Regions from separate parts of the Streptomyces sp. UC4497 genome, predicted to be linked through region 3. Evidence: riboswitches for the same ligand, from Rfam matches in the RefSeq annotation. Region 3 holds a riboswitch; each other region holds the start of a gene.
What was found. A riboswitch is a leader RNA that binds a small molecule or an ion and turns the genes downstream of it on or off. The one in region 3 is predicted to bind cyclic di-AMP.
Positions count from the first base shown of each region.

Region 1: another riboswitch for cyclic di-AMP. It lies ahead of ACYSUO_RS24265 (transglycosylase family protein); the one in region 3 lies ahead of ACYSUO_RS29215 (M23 family metallopeptidase).
Region 2: another riboswitch for cyclic di-AMP. It lies ahead of ACYSUO_RS17945 (C40 family peptidase); the one in region 3 lies ahead of ACYSUO_RS29215 (M23 family metallopeptidase).

Region 1 covers NZ_JBTYHB010000018.1:55,258-58,525, forward strand. Annotated here, with positions in the region: gene ACYSUO_RS24260 (transglycosylase family protein) at 1-937, shown strand, start outside; cyclic di-AMP (ydaO/yuaA leader) riboswitch at 1,118-1,275, shown strand; gene ACYSUO_RS24265 (transglycosylase family protein) at 1,280-1,993, shown strand; gene eno (phosphopyruvate hydratase) at 2,338-3,268, shown strand, end outside.
Region 2 covers NZ_JBTYHB010000011.1:161,430-164,697, forward strand. Annotated here, with positions in the region: gene ACYSUO_RS17940 (hypothetical protein) at 281-634, shown strand; gene ACYSUO_RS17945 (C40 family peptidase) at 704-1,903, opposite strand; cyclic di-AMP (ydaO/yuaA leader) riboswitch at 1,912-2,070, opposite strand; gene pcrA (DNA helicase PcrA) at 2,300-3,268, shown strand, end outside.
Region 3 covers NZ_JBTYHB010000026.1:19,765-23,032, reverse strand. Annotated here, with positions in the region: gene ACYSUO_RS29220 (tyrosine-protein phosphatase) at 5-802, opposite strand; cyclic di-AMP (ydaO/yuaA leader) riboswitch at 1,186-1,357, shown strand; gene ACYSUO_RS29215 (M23 family metallopeptidase) at 1,361-2,143, shown strand; gene ACYSUO_RS29210 (SGNH/GDSL hydrolase family protein) at 2,362-3,144, shown strand; gene ACYSUO_RS29205 (TetR/AcrR family transcriptional regulator) at 3,187-3,268, opposite strand, start outside.

The DNA of each region.
Region 1 (3,268 bases), on a different contig from region 3:
GCTGTTCGCCGCGAGCGGCGCGAGCGCCGCGACCACGCAGGCGTGGGACAAGCTCGCCGAGTGCGAGAGCGGCGGGCAGTGGAGCCTGGACGCCGGTAACGGCTACTACGGCGGTCTCCAGTTCACGCAGGAGAGATGGGAGGAGTACGGGGGGCTCGAGTACGCCCCGCGTGCCGACCAGGCCAGCCGCTCGCAGCAGATATCCGTCGCCGAGAAGGTCCTCGACGACAAGGGTGTGAGCGCCTGGCCGATGTGCTCGCTCACCGCCGACCTCACCAAGGACGACGACTCGGCGGACGTCGACCCGGGCGTGTCCGCGTCGCCGCAGCCGTCCGAGTCCTCCGCGTCGTCCGACACCGATGCCGACAGCAAGTCGGACGACGGTGACGACAAGAGCGCCGACGAGGACGCCGACAAGACCGGCTCCCCGGACGCGACGGATGCGACCGAATCGGCTGATTCGGGAGACAAGGGTCACGATGAGGCCGAGGGCTCCGACGCGTCGGACGGCCCGTCGGCCGACGAATCGGGCGATACCTCCGGTAACAAGGCCGAGGACTCCTCGACCCCTTCAAGTGACAAGTCCCACGCGCCTTCTGACGACACCGCCTCCGAGGCGGCCCCGCCGTCCGCCTCGCCCTCCGGCGAGACGCAGGACGACGCCACGTCCGGCCGTCACCGCGGCGATCGCGCCGCCGAGGACGGCTCCGACTCCCGTGCGGGAGAGGGGCGTCACGCCTCGCGCGACGAAAGGCGCGACGGTGACACGTACAAGGTGCACGCCGGCGACAACCTCTGGGACATCGCGAAGGCCCAGGACGTGCACGGCGGATGGGACGCGCTCTACGAGCGGAACAAGGAGACGGTCGGTACCGACCCAGACCTCATCCTTCCTGGTCAGAGCCTCGATCTTGGGGACGGATCGGACAAAAAGTAGCGGGAGTTCGAGGCGGTTGAAGGGGCTTTGTCCGATCTTGATCGAGTGAGACATGGGTCTCAAAGCCCCTGATCGACTTTGAAATCGGACGGATCGACCGCTTACGTTCGTGACCGCTCGCTTCAGCGGGCCCCGATGGACGTCACGCCGAATCCTGCCAACGTCCGTACGGGAACAGTCGACGCGTATGCGCCGTAGGCAGGAGCGGGGGACCCAGGTAAGTGCCCTTCCGGGAGACCGGACGGGCTTGGGGTTAAGCAGCGCACAAGGATGCGTCTGCCGGGCACTCACTGGCCCGAACCCGACAGCTCACCTCGCAGGCGTCGGTGAGGGGATATCTCCATGCTGTTTTCCGGCAAGAACAAGCACCGCCGCCCGTCCAAGGCCGTCCGCGTCGCCACGCTCGGCGGTGTCGCCGCTGCCGCCGTCGCCGTGCCGCTGATGGGTGCGACCTCCGCCTCCGCCGCGACCACGTCCGAGTGGGACCAGGTCGCGCAGTGCGAGTCCGGTGGCAACTGGTCCACCAACACCGGCAACGGTTTCTACGGCGGCCTCCAGTTCTCGTCCTCCACGTGGTCCGCCTACGGCGGCGACCAGTACGCCTCCACCGCCGACCAGGCCTCCAAGGCCCAGCAGATAGCCGTCGGCGAGAAGGTCCTCGCCTCCCAGGGCGCGGGCGCCTGGCCGAACTGCGGCTCGGGCCTGTCCTCCACCCCGAACGAGGGTGGCGCGGACGACTCGTCCTCGCAGCAGCAGGCTCCGCAGCAGGAGACCCAGCAGCGTGCCGACCGCTCCGAGCAGCGTCAGCAGCCGCAGCAGGAGGCCCCGAAGCAGGAGGCCCCCAAGCAGGCGGCTCCGAAGCAGGACACCGTCACCACCCCGACCGGCAACAAGGTCGAGAAGGGCGACGGCGAGTACAAGGTCAAGTCCGGTGACACCCTCAGCAAGATCGCCGAGGCGCACGACACGACCTGGCAGCAGCTGTTCGAGAAGAACAAGGACATCGTCAAGGACGCCAACCTGATCTACCCGGGTCAGCAGCTGCACCTCAGCTAAGGCATCCGGTCCGCACAGGACCACCGGTCCGTACAGGACCACCGGTCCGTACAGGACCACCCCAGGCCCTCCCAGGCCATCAGGTACGGGCTCGGCATCGGCGGACGCCGAGCCCCGCCGCACCCCGTCCCCACGGGCCGCTCACTTCGGCGACCTCCGTCCCGGCACAGCCGGGACGGAGGTCGCTGTTTTTGTTCAGTTAAGGAACATTTCGCTATCGGCGTTGTCCACGAGGCGGGCGTTCGGATGGCCGATGCCCGCGAGCCGGTTACGCTCAGGGGTGCGGGACCACGTACCAAGCAGCCGCCCGCATAGCCTGCGTCACATCCAAGAAGGAGATGCTCGTGCCGTCCATCGACGTCGTCGTAGCCCGGGAAATCCTGGACTCCCGAGGCAACCCCACGGTCGAGGTCGAGGTCGGCCTCGACGACGGGAGCACCGGCCGTGCCGCCGTCCCGTCGGGTGCCTCCACCGGTGCCTTCGAGGCCATCGAACTCCGTGACGGTGACCCCAACCGTTACCTCGGCAAGGGTGTCGAGAAGGCCGTCCTCGCCGTCATCGAGCAGATCGGCCCGGAGCTCGTCGGTTACGACGCCACCGAGCAGCGCCTGATCGACCAGGCGATGTTCGACCTGGACGCGACCGACAACAAGGGCTCGCTCGGCGCCAACGCGATCCTCGGCGTCTCGCTCGCCGTGGCCCACGCCGCCTCCGAGGCCTCCGACCTGCCGCTGTTCCGCTACCTCGGTGGTCCGAACGCGCACCTGCTGCCCGTCCCGATGATGAACATCCTGAACGGTGGGTCGCACGCCGACTCCAACGTCGACATCCAGGAGTTCATGATCGCCCCGATCGGCGCGGAGTCCTTCTCCGAGGCCCTTCGCTGGGGCGCCGAGGTCTACCACACGCTGAAGAAGGTCCTGAAGAGCAAGGGCCTGGCCACCGGCCTCGGCGACGAGGGCGGCTTCGCTCCGAACCTGGGCTCGAACCGTGAGGCCCTCGACCTGATCCTCGAGGCCATCAAGGAAGCCGGCTACGTTCCCGGCCAGCAGATCGCCCTCGCGCTCGACGTCGCCGCCTCCGAGTTCTACAAGGACGGCAAGTACCAGTTCGAGGGCAAGGAGCGCTCCGCCGCCGAGATGACGGAGTACTACGAGGAGCTCGTCTCCGCGTACCCGCTCGTCTCCATCGAGGACCCGCTGTACGAGGACGACTGGGCCGGCTGGAACACCATCACCGAGCGCATCGGTGACAAGGTCCAGCTCGTCGGCGACG
Region 2 (3,268 bases), on a different contig from region 3:
GTACGAACCGCACGGCCCCCGGTCGCGCGTCCGGCGGCGGCCCGCACAGGGGAGCGGGCCGCCGCCGGACCTTTCTCGGCGGGGTGTCCGACTGCCGCCCCTGGCCCGGGCGGCGGTGGGGAGCCGGTCACCTGAGGAAGGACGCTAAACCTCTGCGTAACGGGTTGGTGCCGGATTGTTCGCAACTGGTCTGTTTGTTACGGATGGTGGCGGAGAGTGATAACAGAGTGGCAAAGGGGTGCCCGTAGTGGGCCATGGGCGTCCGGTTAGGCTCCGAACCATGGACGTACTCATCCACCTCTTCGTCGGCCTGCACATCATCGGCATCGCCTCGCTGCTCGGCGGCTTCCTCACGCAGATGTCGGCGATGAAGGAGGGCGCGGCCCGCTTCAACAAGGCGATGCTGCACGGCGCCCTGACCATGCTGGTGACCGGCGTCGCCCTTGTCGGCCTCAACCAGGCCGACGGCAGCACCGTGAACAACATCAAGATCGGCGTGAAGCTCGCGCTCCTGATCGTGATCCTCGGCATCGTCTACGTGAAGCGGGACGAGGAGAAGGCGGAGAAGGGCCTCTTCATCACGGTCGGCGCGCTCACCGTCGTCAACATCTTCATCGCGGTGCTCTGGACCTGAGCGACCGCGTCCCAGGACGTACAGAAGGGCCCGGCAGGTACGACACCTGCCGGGCCCTTCTGCGTGGGGTCAGGCCGGCCGCACCACGCTGTGGATCGACGACGTGCCGTCGTAGTAGATCGACTCCTCGCGCACGACCGCGCCCGGCTTCGGCGCGTGGACCATCATGCCGTCGCCCATGTAGAGGCCCACGTGGCTGATGTCGTCGTAGAAGAACACCAGGTCACCGGGTTGGATGTCGGAGAGCGGCACCGTCTTGCCGACCTCGACCTGGTCCCAGGTCGTCCGCGGCAGCGAGATCCCCGCGGACTTCCACGCGGCCTGCGTCAGGCCCGAGCAGTCGTACGAGTCCGGGCCCGTGGCGCCCCACACGTACGGCTTGCCCTCCTGCGCCTTGGCGAACGCGAGCGCCTGCGCGGCCTTCGTGGCGTACGAGGCGTCCGAGGAGGAGGAACCGGAGCCGGAGGAGCCCGAGGAGCCCGAGCCCGTGGAGCCGGACGACTCCTGCTCCTTCTGCGCGGCCTCCTCGGCCGCCTTCCGCTTCGCCTCCGCGGCCTTCTGCTGGGCGGCCAGCTCGGCGGCCTTCTTGCGGGCCGCCTCCTCCTTGGCCTTCTGGATCGCCGCGAGCCGCGCCTTCTCCTTGGCGGTCAGCTCGGCCAGCAGCTTGCGCGCGTCGGAGAGCTTCGTCTGGACGGTCTCCTTCGTCGACCTCAGCTCGGTCTGCGACTCGCTGAGGTCCTGGAGGCTCGACTGCGCCTCGGTGCGCTTCTTCGCGGTCTCGCGCGCCTGCGCCTGGTAGTCGTCGACCGACTTCTTCTGCTCGTCCGTGAGCCGGTTCATCAGCTGGCGCTGCGAGAAGTAGTCCTCCGGGTCGTCCGCGAGGAACATGGTCGCGGTGTCGCTGATCGCGCCCGAGCGGTACTGCTCGGCGGCGTACCTGCCGAGCTTCTGGCGGGCCGTGTTCATCTCGTCGGTGCGCTGGGCGACCTCGTCGAGGAGCTTGTCGACCTGCTGCTTCTTGGAGTCGGTCCGCTCCTTCGCCCCGTTGTACTTCTGGGTGGCGACCTCGGCCTGCCGGTACAGGGTGTCGACCTTCTGCTGGACCTCTTCGAGGCGCGGCTTGGACGACGGCTGCTCGGGTGCGGCCTGTGCCGTCTGCGAGAGCAGGGCCACGGAGGTGAGGGCGGCGGTGGTGATGCCGACCGCGGGGGTCGTGCGAAGGCCGCCGGTCATCCGGGAACGGCTGCGGGGCTTGCGGTGCGACGCCAAGGCAGGCGACTCCTTCCGTCCTCCGCCTACCGGGTTAGCTGTCGGGTTCGGGCGTCGTACGCGGAAGGCTGCCCTACGGTCGGCTGCCCTGTCCTGCTGGGCCGTCGGCCGATTCACCCCAAGGTCGGTTGGGTCCCCGGTTCCCTGCCTCACGGCGTACGGAACTCAGCGGGGGCTGCCCGTTCGCCGCGACATCCGCGGGCGGGGGGACGGGCTGCCCGGCTGCACCGTAGCCAACTCGTGTGGCTGCTGTGAAGGTTGATGTTCGATATGCCCGATACATTTTCGTGATCTGCCCCACGGCGGGCCCTGGGGCTCGGTGGAGTTCCTGGGAGTTCCTCGGAGTTTTGAAGGCAGCCACGGGTTGTCAGTGGGGCGGCCTAGACTCGTAGAGCGATGAGCAGCCTCTTTGACGACAGCTTCCTGACCGGCCTCCAGAAGAACGGTGCGGAGGAGCCCCCGCCCCCGCCCCCGGACCCCGAGTACGACGACGGGGCCCCGGAGCCGATGCCGGACGACCTGTTCGGCGGGCAGCTCGGCGCGCCCGAAGACAGGGACACGCACTACCGGGACGGCGCCCCGCGCCCCGTCCTGAGCGCGGCCACCCTCCTGGAGGGGCTGAACGAGAACCAGCAGGCGGCCGTCGTGCACGGCGGGACCCCGCTGCTCATCGTCGCGGGCGCCGGATCCGGCAAGACCCGCGTCCTCACGCACCGCATCGCGTACCTGCTCGCCGAGCGCGGAGTGCACCCCGGCCAGATCCTCGCGATCACGTTCACGAACAAGGCCGCGGGCGAGATGAAGGAGCGCGTCGAGGACCTGGTGGGCCCGCGCGCGAACGCGATGTGGGTCTCGACCTTCCACAGCGCCTGCGTCCGCATACTGCGCCGGGAGAGCAAGAAGCTGGGCTTCACGTCCTCCTTCTCGATCTACGACGCCGCCGACAGCAAGCGGCTCATGGCGCTCGTCTGCCGCGACCTCGACCTGGACCCGAAGAAGTTCCCGCCGAAGTCCTTCAGCGCCAAGATCAGCAACCTCAAGAACGAGCTGATCGACGAGGAGGACTTCGCGGCGACCGCGGCCGACGGCTTCGAGAAGACCCTCGCCCAGGCCTACGCGATGTACCAGGCCCGCCTGCGCGAGGCGAACGCGCTGGACTTCGACGACCTGATCATGACGACGGTGAACATGCTGCGCGCGTTCCCGGACGTCGCCGAGCACTACCGCCGCCGCTTCCGCCATGTCCTCGTCGACGAGTACCAGGACACGAACCACGCGCAGTACGCGCTGGTGCGCGAGCTGGTCGGCCCCACCGAGGGCGAGGACGCGGACCCGGGCGAGCTGTGCGTCGTGGGTGACGCGGAC
Region 3 (3,268 bases):
GGCCTCAGTCCAGCAGGCGCTCGCGCAGCCGCTCGCGCGTCGCCGAGGTGAGCTTCAGGCCCTCTTCGAGGTAGCGGTCCGTGCTGCCCCACAGTTCGTCGATCGTCTCGAGGCCCGCGTTGAGGTACTCGATGCGGGCGTCGAAGAGCGGGCTGAGCAGCTCCATGATCTCGGGGGAGTAGGCGTCCTTCGCGGTGGCGGTGCGGCGCACGTTGTAGCGGCGGTGCTTCTCGTTGGACTTGAGGTAGTCCGCCTCGATGGCGTCGCGCTCCACGCCCACCGCGAGCAGCGTCACCGCGATCGACAGGCCCGCGCGGTCCTTGCCCGCCGCGCAGTGCATCAGCGCGGGGAGGCTGTCCTCGGCGAGGGAGTGCAGCACGCGGCTGTGCTCGGCGGTGCGCTCCTTGATCATGGTGCGGTAGGACTCGACGAGCCGGTTCGCCGCGCGGCCCTCGTCGAGGATCTGGCGCAGCTGGTCGATGTTGCCGTCGCGGACCATGGTCCAGAATTCGGCGCCGTCGGCCGGGTCGTTGAGCGGCAGGTTCAGATTGCGCACGCCGGGCAGTTCGACGTCCGCGCCCTCCAGCTTCTGGTCCGCGGAGTTGCGGAAGTCGAAGACCGTGTGCAGGCCGAGGGAGGAGAGGAAGGCCGAGTCCTCTGCCGTGGCGTGGGCGAGGTGACCGCTGCGGAACAGTACGCCCTGGCGCACGCGCCGGCCGTCCACGGTGGGCAGGCCGCCCACATCTCGGAAGTTGCGCACTCCGGTCAGCTCGGGCTCGGTGGACGGTGCGTGCTGCGTCACAGGGGCTCCTCCCAATCGGTGCACCGGCGTTGGGTCGCCGGCGGGCGCGCTCCTGACGATACGACATCGGTTCCACAGGCAACCATCTGTCTGATTCGCCCCGATTCGTGCCAACTGTGCATGAATCGAAGGGGCTTGTGGGCGTGTGCGTGACCGGCTTCATGTTCGTGACGCTGTGTGGCGGACGGCCGGGAATGGCGCCCCAGTAATCCCCGAAGGTATGGCGTTGGTAAAGCGAGGAATGTCGACGGAGGGTTACACAGGGAAGCCTCAGAATCCCAAGGAATTGCCCCCGCAGATGAATTCGGGGTTTGTCGTCGCCATTGCCGTTCGCCTACGGTCACCAATCAATCCGGTCGGAACGCCTAGTCCTGCCGCCGCCCGGATTCCTTTCGACTACCCGTCACGGCAGGAGCGGGGGACCCACACGCAAGACGCCGCGTAGGGGATTTCCCGAAGCGGCTTGGGGTGAAGCCGTGCCCGTACCCCGGGCGCGGCCGGGCATCTCCAGCCCGAACCCGACAGCTCACCTCGTAGGCGACGGAGAGGAAATTCAGCATGCCCGCAAAGGGAAAGCACCGCCTTTCGACCTCCCGCCGCATCGCCCGTGTCGCCGCCGTCGCCTCCGCCGGCGGAGCCGCCATCGCGCTGCCGCTGATGGGCGCCACCGGCGCGCAGGCCGCGACGTCCGGCCCCGCCGCCGACGCCACGACGTACACCGTCAAGGCCGGTGACACGCTCTCGAAGATCGCCAAGGCGCAGGACGTCGACGGCGGCTGGAAGAAGCTCTACGAGGACAACAAGGACGCCGTCGGCCCCGACGCGGACCACCTCAAGATCGGCGTCGAGCTCGACCTCGGCGGCGCGGCCGACAGTGAATCCGGCTCCGAGGGCGCGGCCACCGCCACGGAGACGAGCGCCAAGACCACCGCCTCCGGCGACTACGCGGCGCCGGTCGACGGCGCCCAGGGCACGGGCTACGGCAACTCGGGCTCCATGTGGTCCAGCGGCAGCCACACCGGCGCCGACTACTCGGTGCCGACCGGCACCTCCGTGAAGTCGATCGCCGACGGCACCGTCGTCTCGACCGGCTCGGGCGGCGCGTACGGCAACGAGGTCGTCATCGAGCACGCCGACGGCCACTTCTCCCAGTACGGCCACCTGTCCTCGATCGGCGTCGCCCAGGGCGACACCGTGACGGCCGGCCAGGAGATCGCCAAGTCCGGCGCGACGGGCAACGTCACCGGACCGCACCTGCACTTCGAGGTCCGCACGACCGCGGACTACGGCTCGGACATCGACCCGATCGCGTACCTGAGCGAGCACGGTGTGAACGCCTGAGACGACTCGTAGCGGTCGCGACCGCTCGCTCACTTCGGCGCCCGGGGCTGTCCCCCGGGCGCCGAAGTGCGTTCCCGCGCTTATTCCCCAGGTGGCGAGTGGGTTATCTCACCACGCGTCAACCCCTGGCTACGGTCGCGTAGGTCACAGTCGAGGGTGAAAGATGTGTGGTCGTGGCAAACGAATCGAGAGCACTCACGGAGACACTCAACGGCACGATCCGGTCCTACGCGGCCGTGGGCGACAGCTTCACCGAAGGAGTCGGTGACCCCGGGCCCGACGGAAAGTTCGCGGGTTGGGCCGACCGGCTCGCCGTCCTCCTGGACGACCGTGTCCCCGAGGACACCTTCAAGTACGCGAACCTGGCCGTGCGCGGCAAGCTCCTCGACCAGATCGTCGCGGACCAGGTCCCGAAGGCGGTCGAGCTCGCGCCCGACCTGGTGACCCTGGTCGCCGGCGGCAACGACATCATCCGCCCCGGCACCGACCCGGACGACGTGGCCGAACGCTTCGAGAAGGCCGTGGTCCAGCTCACCGAGGCGGCCGGCACCGTCATGGTGGCCACCGGCTTCGACACCCGTGACGTGGCCGTGCTCAAGCACCTGCGCGGCAAGATCGCCACGTACAACATGCACGTGCGGGCGATCGCCGACCGGCACGGCTGCCTGATGCTCGACCTGTGGTCCCTGAAGTCCATCCAGGACCGCAGGGCCTGGGACGACGACCGTCTCCACCTGTCGCCCGAGGGGCACACGCGGGTGGCGCTGCGCGCCGGTCAGGCGCTGGGCATCGACGTGCCGGCCGACCCCGAGCAGGCGTGGCCGCTGCTGCCGCCGCGCGGCACGTTCGAGGTGCGGCGCGACGACATCCACTGGGCGCGCGAGTTCCTGGTGCCGTGGATCGGGCGCCGGCTGCGCGGCGAGTCCTCCGGCGACCGGGTGCAGGCGAAGGGCTTCGTGGACCCGCACGCGGTGAAGGCGCACCTGGAGGCGGCGTCCTGACGCGTTGAACCTCTGCGGCGCGGTGGCGCTGACGGCCGCCCGTCAGCGCCCCGCCCCGGTCAACTCCGCGCGCTCGAGCCCCAGTTCGCGGGCGAGCGCCTCATCCACCCACTCCTGCATACGG